One region of the Pseudomonas sp. TE3911 genome, then DNA from elsewhere that is predicted to be linked to it. Evidence: riboswitches for the same ligand, from Rfam matches in the RefSeq annotation. Region 1 holds a riboswitch; each other region holds the start of a gene.
What was found. Region 1 has a riboswitch for cobalamin ahead of ACVWXD_RS12335 (CbtB domain-containing protein). Riboswitches for the same ligand answer to the same signal wherever they lie in the genome.
Positions count from the first base shown of each region.

Region 2: another riboswitch for cobalamin. It lies ahead of ACVWXD_RS05115 (ABC transporter substrate-binding protein); the one in region 1 lies ahead of ACVWXD_RS12335 (CbtB domain-containing protein).
Region 3: another riboswitch for cobalamin. It lies ahead of cobO (cob(I)yrinic acid a,c-diamide adenosyltransferase); the one in region 1 lies ahead of ACVWXD_RS12335 (CbtB domain-containing protein).

Region 1 covers NZ_JBSSFP010000001.1:2,700,990-2,704,907, reverse strand. The annotation lists gene cobM (precorrin-4 C(11)-methyltransferase) at 1-694, opposite strand, end outside; gene ACVWXD_RS12345 (cobalamin biosynthesis protein) at 765-1,157, opposite strand; gene ACVWXD_RS12340 (CbtA family protein) at 1,154-1,858, opposite strand; gene ACVWXD_RS12335 (CbtB domain-containing protein) at 1,870-2,058, opposite strand; cobalamin riboswitch at 2,155-2,360, opposite strand; cobalamin riboswitch at 2,402-2,602, shown strand; gene cobW (cobalamin biosynthesis protein CobW) at 2,696-3,757, shown strand; gene cobN (cobaltochelatase subunit CobN) at 3,761-3,918, shown strand, end outside.
Region 2 covers NZ_JBSSFP010000001.1:1,108,105-1,112,022, reverse strand. The annotation lists gene ptrR (putrescine utilization regulator PtrR) at 1-69, opposite strand, end outside; gene ACVWXD_RS05120 (aldehyde dehydrogenase family protein) at 173-1,555, shown strand; cobalamin riboswitch at 1,808-2,001, shown strand; gene ACVWXD_RS05115 (ABC transporter substrate-binding protein) at 2,117-3,127, shown strand; gene ACVWXD_RS05110 (FecCD family ABC transporter permease) at 3,124-3,918, shown strand, end outside.
Region 3 covers NZ_JBSSFP010000001.1:789,189-793,106, reverse strand. The annotation lists gene cbiB (adenosylcobinamide-phosphate synthase CbiB) at 1-129, opposite strand, end outside; gene bluB (5,6-dimethylbenzimidazole synthase) at 126-776, opposite strand; gene ACVWXD_RS03685 (cobyrinate a,c-diamide synthase) at 773-2,080, opposite strand; gene cobO (cob(I)yrinic acid a,c-diamide adenosyltransferase) at 2,077-2,688, opposite strand; cobalamin riboswitch at 2,768-3,020, opposite strand; gene ACVWXD_RS03675 (PQQ-dependent sugar dehydrogenase) at 3,120-3,918, shown strand, end outside.

The DNA.
Region 1 (3,918 bases):
AACTGTCACTCGCCAGCACCCGGCCCACCACAATCAACGCCGTACGCCGAAAACCTTTGGACGCGACTTTCTCGGCGATATCACTAAGGGTGCCCACTACCCAATCCTGATCCGGCCAAGTCGCGCGATGCACCACGGCGATCGGGCAATCCGCGCCATAGTGCGGCAGCAGTTCGGCGACGATTTTCTCCAGATGATTCACCCCCAGATGAATCGCCATGGTCGTACCGTGCTGCGCCAGGCTGTCGAAACCCTCACCGGCGGGCATGTTGGTTTTATCGGCATAACGGGTCAGGATCACGCTTTGGGCGATGTCTGGCAGGGTCAGCTCCGTCTCCAGTAACGCTGCGCAGGCCGCTACGGCGGTGACGCCAGGAATGATCTGGAATGGAATGCCCAATTCCCGCAAAAGGCGGATCTGCTCGCCGATCGCTCCGTAAAGGCTCGGATCCCCGGAGTGCACGCGCGCCACGTCCTGGCCTTTGGCGTGTGCGGTCTTGATCAAGTCGATGATCTGTTCAAGGTGCAGTTCGGCGCTGTTGACCACGTGTTCTGCCTGATGACCTTCCAATACCGCCGCAGGCACCAGCGAACCGGCATAAATGATCACCGGGCAACTACGGATCAGCCGCTGGCCTTTGACGGTAATCAATTCCGGGTCGCCGGGGCCGGCGCCGATGAAGTAGACGGTCATGGAGAATTCCTGTCAAAAAACGGGCGAGCATGAAGATTGCTCATGATCGGGGAGGGCGATTATCGGGGTTTTAACCGGCGCAGGCCAACGCAAAGGTGGCTTGGGCGGTTTTTTTGCGGGTGATGAGCAACTGGGCAGGCGCGCCGCCGAGCTGTTCAACAAGGGCCAGGGCGGCACTTTCGGCGATGCCGTAACACCCCGTGTGGGCGAACGCGACGTCGGACTTGTGGCTTAGCCGGTGTTCATAAATCGCCAGTTGCTCGGCGTTGAAGCACTCCAGCGGCAGGTTCAAGTGCCGTGCCAGAGCCAGTAAGCCTGGCTCGTCGTGTTTGCGGTCGATACTGGCCAGCGCGGTGATGCATTGGGGATCAATCCCTGCCTCGGCGAGAGCGGTATCAAACAGCGCCAGCAGGGTATGAACCTCACAACCCCGCTGGCAACCCAGGCCGACCACGTAGGTCATGCGGAGTATTGATCGTCGCGTTTGCGGCGGAACAGCCAGGCGCTGATCAGCCCCAGGGCCAGCCAGAATGCCACGTTGGTCAGTTGCGAAGCGATTTTGAACTGCGTTTCCAGGGCTTGCGGCGCGAGCATTGCGTGCACTTCCGGTTGCGGCGCGCCAATGACGTGCGGTACCGCGAGGATGGCAGCGCCCAGCACTTTCAGCAGCCAGTTGCGCCCGAACACGATCAGCGCAATCCCGGCAGCGGTGGAGGCCGCAGTGCCGATCCACCACGTCTGGCGCAGTGCCAGATCAGCGGCGGCGGTGCCCGGCAACTCGGGTGGCAGGCCCATCGTCGGCGCCAGCACGAAGGTTGCGTAACCGGCCAGGCCCCACAGCAGGCCCTGCGCCGTGCGGGTGGGGGCGCGCAATGTGTAGAGGCCGGCCAGCATCAGTGCAAAACCAACCGCCACCACCAAGTTGCCACCGGTGGTCGACAGCACGCGCTGCCAGCCATCTTCAGGCTCCCAGGCTTCGGCATCGTGGGTGTGGGCAGCAGCGCCGGCAGCGTGCTCATGCACCACTTCGGTTGCCGCCGGGGCTTTTTCAAAGGTTTCCGCCTGAAGAATCAGCGGGGCGACCCAAAAGCTTTGCAGCAGGGTCAGCAGCAGCGCGGCCAACAGGCCGGTGAAACCTGCGGTTTGCGCAATACGCTTGATCATGTCGGCAGGTCTCAGTGGCACGGGAACGCGGCGCTGTGGCGGGTATCGTGGGCAGCGTTGTGCACCGCCTCGATATGCGAGAAACCGGCGAAATACACCAGACACGCGCCGAGGATCGACGCGCCGATGGCGGCGGTCAGGCGTTGGCTCAAGGTAGAGGTGCTGCTGGCGGAGTGCGAAGTGCTGCTGATGATCGACATGGCGCGTCCCTTTCAGGTGTCTGGATGAAACGAGCGCATGAAAACCCCGCGAGCCAGGCACGCAGAGTTCCGAACAGCGCCCGCCCACCGCGGGTTTGTTATCTGATTTTTCGGGCCGGTCTCCGGGCTTGCGAGGGACACTGGGTCTATAAAGCATCGCCTTCCCATGCCTTACAGGCACAGTGGATCTGACGCTTCACTCGCTTACCGTTGCGGGGGCAGCACCGGACTGGTCATGGTAGCCATGATTTACCGGTTTCCCGTTTCACCCTGTGAAGGGCACCCGAAACAAGGCATGTAGGAAAGCATGCAGAGCGACGGTAGTCAAATTCACCGAGCCCCTGTAGCCTTGCACCTTCGAGGTTCTTCGGCCCAGGCCGAAGCTAAGAAGGGAACGCGGTTCAATCCGCGGCTGCCCCCGCAACTGTGAAGGGTTCATCCGACTGCCACGCCACTGCCATCAACGGCGGGAAGGCGCAGCCGGCGCCGGTCTAGCGACCCGCAAGCCCTAAGCCAGGAGACCTGCCTCGCAACCGATTTTCTAATTCAACCGGGCGGGGTGATCCGGTGACGAAATCCGCTTCTGCGCCGCGCCGCAGGGCCTATCGTCCCGTATGCCCGCCCCCAAGGGCATCCGATGAAAACACTGGCCAAACTCCCCGTCACTATCGTTACCGGCTTCCTCGGCTCGGGCAAAACCACCTTGCTGCGCCATATGCTCGACAACGCCCAGGGCCGTCGCATCGCCGTCATCGTCAATGAGTTCGGCGAGTTGGGCATTGATGGTGAAATCCTCAAGCAGTGCTCCATCGGTTGCACCGAAGAAGAAGCCAATGGCCGCGTGTACGAACTGGCCAACGGCTGCCTGTGCTGCACCGTGCAGGAAGAGTTCTTCCCGGTGATGCGCGAACTGGTCGCCCGTCGCGGCGACCTCGATCATATCCTCATCGAAACCTCGGGCCTGGCCCTGCCAAAACCGCTGGTGCAAGCCTTCCAGTGGCCGGAAATCCGCAGCGCCTGCACGGTTGACGCGGTGATCACCGTGGTCGACAGCCCGGCCGTGGCCGCCGGTACCTTTGCTGCGTTCCCCGATCAAGTGGACGCCCAGCGCAAACTCGACCCGAACCTGGACCATGAGTCGCCACTGCACGAGCTGTTCGCCGACCAATTGGCCAGCGCGGACCTGGTCATCCTCAACAAGGCCGATCTGATCAGCTCGGAAGACCTGGCCCGTGTGCGCCTGGAAGTCGCCGAAGAGCTGCCGCCAGCCGTCAAAATCATCGAAGCCAGCAGCGGTCGCGTGCCCCTGGACGTGTTGATTGGCCTGGGCGCCGGCTCCGAAGAGCATATCGACGGTCGTCATAGCCATCACGATCATCACCACGAAGGTGAAGACGATCACGACCACGATGCGTTTGATTCCATCTCCATCGACTTGCCCCAGGCCGACGAAGCGCTGCTGCTCGACGCATTGACTCAACTGGTCGTGCAACACGGCATCTTGCGTGTCAAAGGCTTCGCCGCGATCCCGAACAAGCCGATGCGCCTGTTGATCCAGGGCGTGGGCACCCGCTTTGACAAACACTTCGACCGCGCCTGGGGTGCTGACGAAGCACGCATCACGCGCCTGGTGCTGATCGGCCAGGACCTGGATGCGGTCGGCCTCGAAGCGCAACTGCGCGCCGCGCTCAGCGTTTAATCCATGCACCTGCTCAGGACTCAGCCCGGTGGTTTTGTCGCGGACGACAATATTGCCGACCTTGGACAAACCCCCGCCGAGCTGGTGATCCTGTGCAGCGGTGATTCCAGCCTGGCGCTGCTGGCCGAAGCGGCCCAGCAGTTGCCGGATGACTACCCGAG
Region 2 (3,918 bases), 1.6 Mb from region 1:
CTGCGCGGCGGCGCTGATGCTGCCTTGTTCGGCGACGGCCTTGAAGATTTCCAGTTGCACGAGATCCAATTCATTCTCCATTCGTGAACGTATTGCTTAATATTATTCAGTTTCCAGAAAAGATCCAGCCCCGTACGCTGACCTCCATTCCCAACGTACACAGGACGGTGCCATGAACGCGAACACCCACGCCTTATCGATCAACCCCGCCAACGGCCAAACCGTCGGCAACTATCCCTACGAAACAACAGCGCAGCTGGATGCCGCCCTCGACCGCGCCACCAGCGCCTTCCGCACCTGGCGCCGCCAGCCGGTGAGCCAGCGCGCCGAGCTGCTGTTAGCCCTGGCCGCCGCCTTGCGCGAGCAAGCCGAAGCCATGGCGCAGATGATCACTCTGGAAATGGGCAAACCCATCGCCCAGGCACGTGCCGAAGTCGAAAAATGCGCGCAACTGAGTGAATGGTACGCAGCCCAAGGCCCGGCCATGCTCGCCCCGGAACCGACCCTGGTCGACAACGGCACCGCCCACATCGAATACCGCCCGCTGGGCCCGATTCTCGCCGTAATGCCGTGGAACTTCCCTGTATGGCAGGTACTGCGCGGCGCCGTGCCAACCATGCTCGCCGGCAACACTTACGTGCTCAAACACGCGCCGAATGTGATGGGCAGCGCCTACCTGATCCAACAAGCGTTCCGTAAAGCCGGCTTTGCTGAAGGCTTATTCGAAGTGATCAACGTCACCCCCGAGGGCGTGTCCAAAGCCATCGCGGACCCACGTATTGCCGCCGTGACCCTCACCGGCAGCGTGCGCGCCGGCATCGCTATCGGCTCCCAGGCCGGTGCAGCGTTGAAAAAAAGCGTGCTGGAACTGGGCGGCTCCGACCCGTTCATCGTGCTCAACGACGCCGACCTCGACGCCGCCGTGCAAGCCGCGCTCATCGGCCGCTTCCAGAACAGTGGCCAAGTCTGCGCCGCCGCCAAGCGCTTGATCATCGAAGCCGGTGTTGTGGAAGCCTTCACGGCCAAGTTCGTCGAAGCCAGCCGTGCCCTGGTGATGGGCGATCCCACATCAGTTGCCACCTACATTGGCCCAATGGCCCGCTTCGACCTGCGCGACGAGTTGCACGGTCAGGTCCAGGCCACCCTGGAGGAAGGCGCGACCCTGTTGCTCGGCGGCCATAAAGTCACAGGCGACGGCAACTACTACGAGCCCACCGTACTCGCCAACGTCACCGACCAGATGACCTCGTTCAAACAGGAACTGTTCGGCCCCGTGGCCTCGATCATCACCGCCCGCGACGCCGACCACGCGGTGGCCCTGGCCAATGACAGCGAGTTCGGCCTCACCGCGAGCATCTTCACCACTGACGCAGCGAAAGCACGGGATATCGCCAATCAGCTGGAAACCGGCGGGATCTTCATCAACGCCTTCAGCGTCTCCGACCCACGGGTGGCGTTTGGCGGCGTGAAGAAAAGTGGATTCGGTCGCGAGCTGTCGCACTTCGGCGTTCGCGAGTTCTGCAATGCGCAGACGGTGTGGCTGGATCGAAAATAACCCCGGCTGCGCAGCGGGCCTTTCATGGCAGGTGGCCGTGTTGTGGTGAGCGATCTGATCGCGCATTTAGGCGGGATCAAGCAAAAAACGGATTGCGAAGCTACTGACGAACACACATTGGCCGCCTCCTTTTTGCGAGGCGCGAACGTCCTAGCGACTTTTTAACGATAGACCCCATCACTTGGCGCGACATCGAAGATCGCGCCACCGGCACGCAAACTGAAGCTCAGCCTCCCTCTGCGAGGCTGAATCAACTACCATAGCGCCGCCGGTTCCCCCATGGGACTAATAGGGAATTCGAAACGCCGCCCGCGGCGTCAATCGAAACTGCCCCCGCAACTTTAGGTGCCGAGCCTGCTCCTTAACGCCACTGGACCTCGTCCGGGAAGGCTGGAGCGTGGCGAAGACGCATCAGTCAGGAGACCTGCCGGCCCAGCACAATCACTAACCGGCGGGGTGTCCGGGAAGGACATCCTTGCCTGCCCGACCGGCAGCGTTCAAGGGCGTATTTCCGAGCCGTACTGCCCCTGCTTCACCTACGGTTCACACGGAGATCGCCCCATGCTGCCACGCGTTACTGCCCTGATCACCGGTCTGGGTTTCTGTGCCCTGGCTCAAGCGGCGCCCACTCACTACCCGCTGACGGTCCAAAACTGCGGCAGCGCCGTGACCTTCCCGCAAGCCCCCGCACGCAGCGTGACCATCGGCCAGGCCGCCACCGAAATGCTGTATGCCCTGGGCGTCGGCGACAAAGTGGTCGGCACCTCGCTGTGGTTCAACAGTGTGCTGCCCCAGTACCAGGCGCAGAACGACAAAATCGAACGCCTGGCCAACAACGAGCCAAGCTTTGAAGCCGTGATCGCCAAACGCCCGCAACTGGTGGCTGCCGAGCTGGAATGGGTGGTCGGCCCGCAAGGCGTGGTGGGCACCCGTGAGCAATTCCACGAGTTGAAGATCCCCACCTACCTGCTGCCTTCCGACTGCGAAGGCAAGGACAATCTGGTGGGCGCCGACGGCACGCGGCTAGAGCCGTTCCGCATCGAGACCCTCTACAAGAGCATCAGCCAACTGGCCGAGATTTTCGACGTGCAGGCGCGCGGCCAACAGCTGAACGACGACCTCAAGGCGCGCCTGGCCAAGTCCGTTGCCACGGCGCAGAGTAAAGGCCTCAAGCAAGCCAGCGCGCTGGTGTGGTTCTCCAGTTCCGAGATAGCCAGCGACCCGTACGTGGCGGGCCACAAGGGCATCCCCGAATTCATGCTCGAAACCCTCGGCCTGCACAACGTGGTGCAGTCCGATGAAGAGTGGCCCGCCGTTGGCTGGGAAACCATCGCCAAGGCCAACCCGACGTTCCTGGTGATCGCCCGCATGGACCGTCGCCGCTACCCTGCCGACGACCATGAAAAGAAACTCGCCTTCCTGCGCAGCGACCCGGTCACGCGCAACATGGACGCCGTCAAACACAACCGCATCATCATCCTCGACGCCCTGGCGTTGCAGGCCAGCCTCCGCACGTTCGATGGCCTTGAACAGCTGGCCGGCGCCATCGACGGCTACGACCTGCGCAAATGAGTAAAAGCGTGATCCGCACCCTGCTCGCCCTGACCCTGCTTTCAGCCGCCCTACTCGCGGGCGTGGCCATCGGCGAAACGTCCATCGATCCGCAGGTGGTGCTTCAAGTGCTCGCCAATAAGCTGTGGAACGCCGGCTATCTGCTCGATCCAATCGACGAAGGCGTGGTGTGGAACTACCGCCTGACGCGCGCCCTGGTCGCTGCCGCGTGCGGTGCGGGGCTGGCCACCTGTGGGGTGATCTTGCAGTCGTTGCTGCGCAACCCGCTGGCCGATCCCTATCTGCTGGGTATCAGCGCCGGCGCCTCCACCGGCGCGGTGTTGGTGGCGCTGATGGGCGTGGGCGGCGGGTTGATTTCACTGTCGGCCGGCGCGTTTGTCGGGGCCATGGCGGCGTTTGCCCTGGTGATCTTGCTCGCGCGGGCCAGCGGCTCTATGAGCGGTACCGGCCAGATCATCCTCGCGGGCATTGCCGGTTCGCAGATGTTCAATGCCCTGACCGCGTTTCTCATTACCAAGTCGGCCAGCTCCGAGCAGGCCCGCGGCATCATGTTCTGGCTGCTGGGCAACCTCAGCGGTGTGCGCTGGCCTTCGGTGTGGCTGGCGGTGCCGGTGGCGGTTGCCGGCTTGGCGGTGTGCTTGTGGCATCGGCGTGCGCTGGATGCGTTTACCTTCGGCAGTGACTCGGCGGCGTCCCTCGGCATTCCGGTGCGCCGCGTGCAATTTGTGCTGGTGGGCTGCGCGGCGTTGGTGACGGCGGTGATGGTGTCGATTGTCGGCTCCATTGGCTTT
Region 3 (3,918 bases), 1.9 Mb from region 1:
GCCACTGTTGAAACGTTGCTCGATGCGCCCGGCAAAATTGCCGAACGCCACCAGCGGATGCCAGCGCCTGGGCTCGCCCAGTAGCGCATCCAACGCCACTGCAGCGACACACAGCAAGGCCACACTCATTGACTTACTCTCCACGTATTCTCAAACAACATGTCACTCAGCGGACGCGGTTCGGTCCAGCCTTCGAGCTGCAACATCGGTGCCGGATAGAACTCGACGACCGGCCCCAGGCACAACACAGCCAGAGGTTTTGCGCCGGGCGGCAGGCCCAGCAAATCGGCCAGGGCCTGGGGCTCAAACAACGAGACCCAGCCCATGCCAAGGCCTTCCACGCGAGCGGCCAGCCACAGATTCTGGATCGCGCAGGACAGCGAGGCCATGTCCATCTCCGGCAAGGTGCGCCGGCCGAAAATATGGCGCTCGCGATCATCCATCAATGCCGCCACCAGTACTTCGGCACAGTCATTGATGCCTTCGACCTTAAGCCTCATGAACTCATCGGTGCGCTCGCCAAGGGCCTCGGCTGTGCGCACGCGCTCTTCTTCCACCAGTTGCTGGATCTGCCCGCGCAGGTGGCGGTCGCTGATGCGGATAAAACGCCAGGGCTGCATGAGGCCGACACTCGGCGCCTGATGCGCGGCCTGAAGCAGGCGGTGGAGCAATTCAGGGGCGACAGTGCCACCGCTGAAGTGACGCATGTCGCGGCGTTCGGCAATGGCGCGGTAAACGGCATCGCGGTCGGCCTGGGGGAAGGCGTTGTCAGTCATGGCGCTATCGTGGGTAAAAACAATGCGGCCACAGCAGCCGGATTCGACGGAAAGTAGAAGTGCACGTAAGAGGCCGTCATCCGCCCCTGTCGGTAGACCGCTTCGGCCCCGCGCCCACCATTGGGGCTCAAACCACGGGCAATCGGTTGCCATTCGGTGCTGGTCAGGGAGTGGTGATAGGTATGGCCGCGCAGTACGCCTTCCGGCAATTCGACGCTTTGCAGCGCCAGGGCCGCCAGTTTCTTTTGCATCACTGCATCACCCTGCAACAGGCCGAGCAGTTCGGCGCGGTTGCCGTCGACGTCGGTGAGGGAGTTCAGCAGGTAGAGCATGCCGCCACACTCAGCGAGCAACGGCTTACCCGCCGCATGGTGAGCACGGATGGCGTCGAGCATCGGAGTATTTTCCGACAACGCCTGGTGGTGCAGTTCCGGGTAGCCACCAGGCAGATACAGACTGTCGGCGTCAGGTAATTCGCGATCGTGGATCGGGGAGAAAAATGTCAGCTCAGCGCCCATCGCCCGCAACAGGTCAAGACTGGCGCCGTAGGTGAAGGCGAAGGCTTCGTCGCGGGCCACGGCAATGCGGACACCGGCCAACAACGGCTCAGCTTCGATCACTTCAGGCGCGGCGAAGGTCACGGGCGGCGGTAAAGCGACTTCGCAACTGCTGCCCAAGGCTTGGGCGGCGGCGTCCAGGCGTGCATCGAGGTCATTCAGTTCGCTGGCTTGAACCAGGCCCAGATGACGGCTCGGCAGCTCGATTCCCGTCTCGCGGGACAGCGCGCCGTACCAGCGCAGGCCTTCAGTGAGGCTACCTTCGAGCAATTGCGCATGACGCAACGTGCCGACGCGGTTGGCCAACACGCCCGCGAACGGTAGATCCGGCTGGTAGCGCGCAAGGCCTAGCGCCAGAGCACCAAAGGTTTGGGCCATGGCGGTGCCATCAATCACGCCCAGCACCGGCACGCCGAAGTGCCGCGCCAGGTCGGCACTGGAGGGCGTGCCGTCGAACAGACCCATCACGCCTTCGATCAGGATCAGGTCGGCCTCCCCCGCCGCTTCCCACAGCAGGCGGCGACTTTCCTGCTCGCCCACCATCCACATATCCAATTGATACACCGGCGCACCGCTGGCGCGTTCGTGGATCATCGGGTCCAGAAAGTCCGGACCGCATTTGAACACGCGCACCCTACGTCCCAGATTGCGGTGCAAACGGGCCAGGGCGGCGGTGACGGTAGTTTTGCCTTGGCCGGACGCCGGTGCGGCGATCAATACGGCCGGGCAATGACGGGGCTGATTCAAAGTTCGACGCCCTTCTGTGCCTTGATACCGGCCTGGAATGCGTGTTTGAGCATGCCCATTTCGGTGACGGTGTCGCCCATCTCGATCAGCTCCGGCTTAGCGCCACGGCCAGTGACCACCACGTGTTGCATCGGCGGGCGGGCTTGCAGGTCGCTGAGCACTTGGTCCAGGTCGAGGTAGCCGTGCTTGAGGGCTATGTTCAGCTCGTCCAGCACCACCAGGCCGATGGTTGGGTCTTGCAGCAGTTCGCGGGATACCGCCCAGGCTGCCTCGGCGGCGGCGATATCGCGCTGGCGGTCCTGGGTTTCCCAGGTAAAGCCTTCGCCCATGACGTGGAAACGCACTTGCTCGGGGAAGCGGCGGAAAAACAACTCTTCGCCAGTGCTGTTACGCCCCTTGATGAACTGCACCACACCGCATTGCATCCCATGGCCCATGGCGCGAGCGAGCATCCCAAACGCCGAGCTGCTCTTGCCTTTGCCGTTGCCGGTGAGTACCAGCAGCAAGCCGCATTCGTTAGGGGAGTTGGCGATGCGCTCGTCGATCACGGCTTTTTTGCGCAGCATGCGCGCCAAGTGGCGTTCGTCGCGGTCGGGGGTATCGGTCATGGCAGCTCTCCGTTGGGGCTGGACAAAAACGGCGGGCAGGAAAAAGAAAAAACAGACAGCCAAGCATCGCCCACCGTGATGCTGTTGGATGATCCAGGCCGGTCTCCGGGCTCATGAGTGGCGCAGCTCTTGTAGAGAGCAAGCAGGCCAACGCTGCGCCTTCCCATATCGCACGCGATACAGTGGCAAAAGCAGCGTCTTGACTCATTTACCGTTGCGGGGGCAGCGCCGGAATTGCGGCGGCGCTGTGTACAAGCGCGCTCACTCACCGGCTTCCCTGTTTCACTCTGTCGACCCACGGGTCACAGAGCACCTGGAACAAGCGGCGAAGGTTAGTGGGTTGGGGGTGGAGCGTCAATGAAAGCTAGTCGAGTACTTGAACCATCGCACCACCGCCCTCCTCTACCCTTACAGGTATCAAGGAGAACACCATGCATAAAACCAGACTCGCCCTGTTAATCATGCTTGCCGGCACCCTCGCGGCGTGCGGAGAAAGCTCAACCCTGAAGGTTTCCGACGGCACCGGCCCCTCGCCCCGACTGCCGGAACCGAACAAAACGCTGATCCCTACCGTCAACATCGCTCCAGCCATCGGCTGGCCAGATGGCGCGAAGCCAACGGCAGCCCCCGGCACCCAAGTGGCCGCGTTCGCCGAGGGCCTCGACCACCCGCGCTGGCTGTATGTGTTGCCCAATGGCGATGTGCTGGTGGCGGAAACCAACGCACCGCCCAAACCGGATGACGCCAAGGGCATACGCGGCTGGGTCATGGAGAAGGTCATGGGACGTGCCGGCGCCGGGGTGCCGAGCCCGAACCGTATCACTCTATTGCGCGATGCCGACCACGACGGCGTCGCCGAAACACGTACGGTGTTCCTGGAAAACCTCAATTCGCCGTTCGGTATGACCCTGGTCGGAAACGACCTGTATGTGGCCGACTCGGACAAGCTGCTGCGTTTCCCCTATCAGCCAGGCGAAACTGCCATCAAGGCCCAAGGCTCCAAGGTGGTCGACTTGCCAGGCGGTCCGCTGAACCATCACTGGACGAAAAACGTGGTGGCCAGCAAGGATGGCAGCAAGCTGTACGTGAGCGTCGGCTCAAACAGCAATGTCGGTGAAAACGGCCTGGAGGCGGAACAGGGGCGTGCCGCGATCTGGGAAGTCGACCGCGCCAGCGGCCAGCACCGTATTTTCGCCTCCGGCCTGCGCAACCCCAATGGTATGGCTTGGG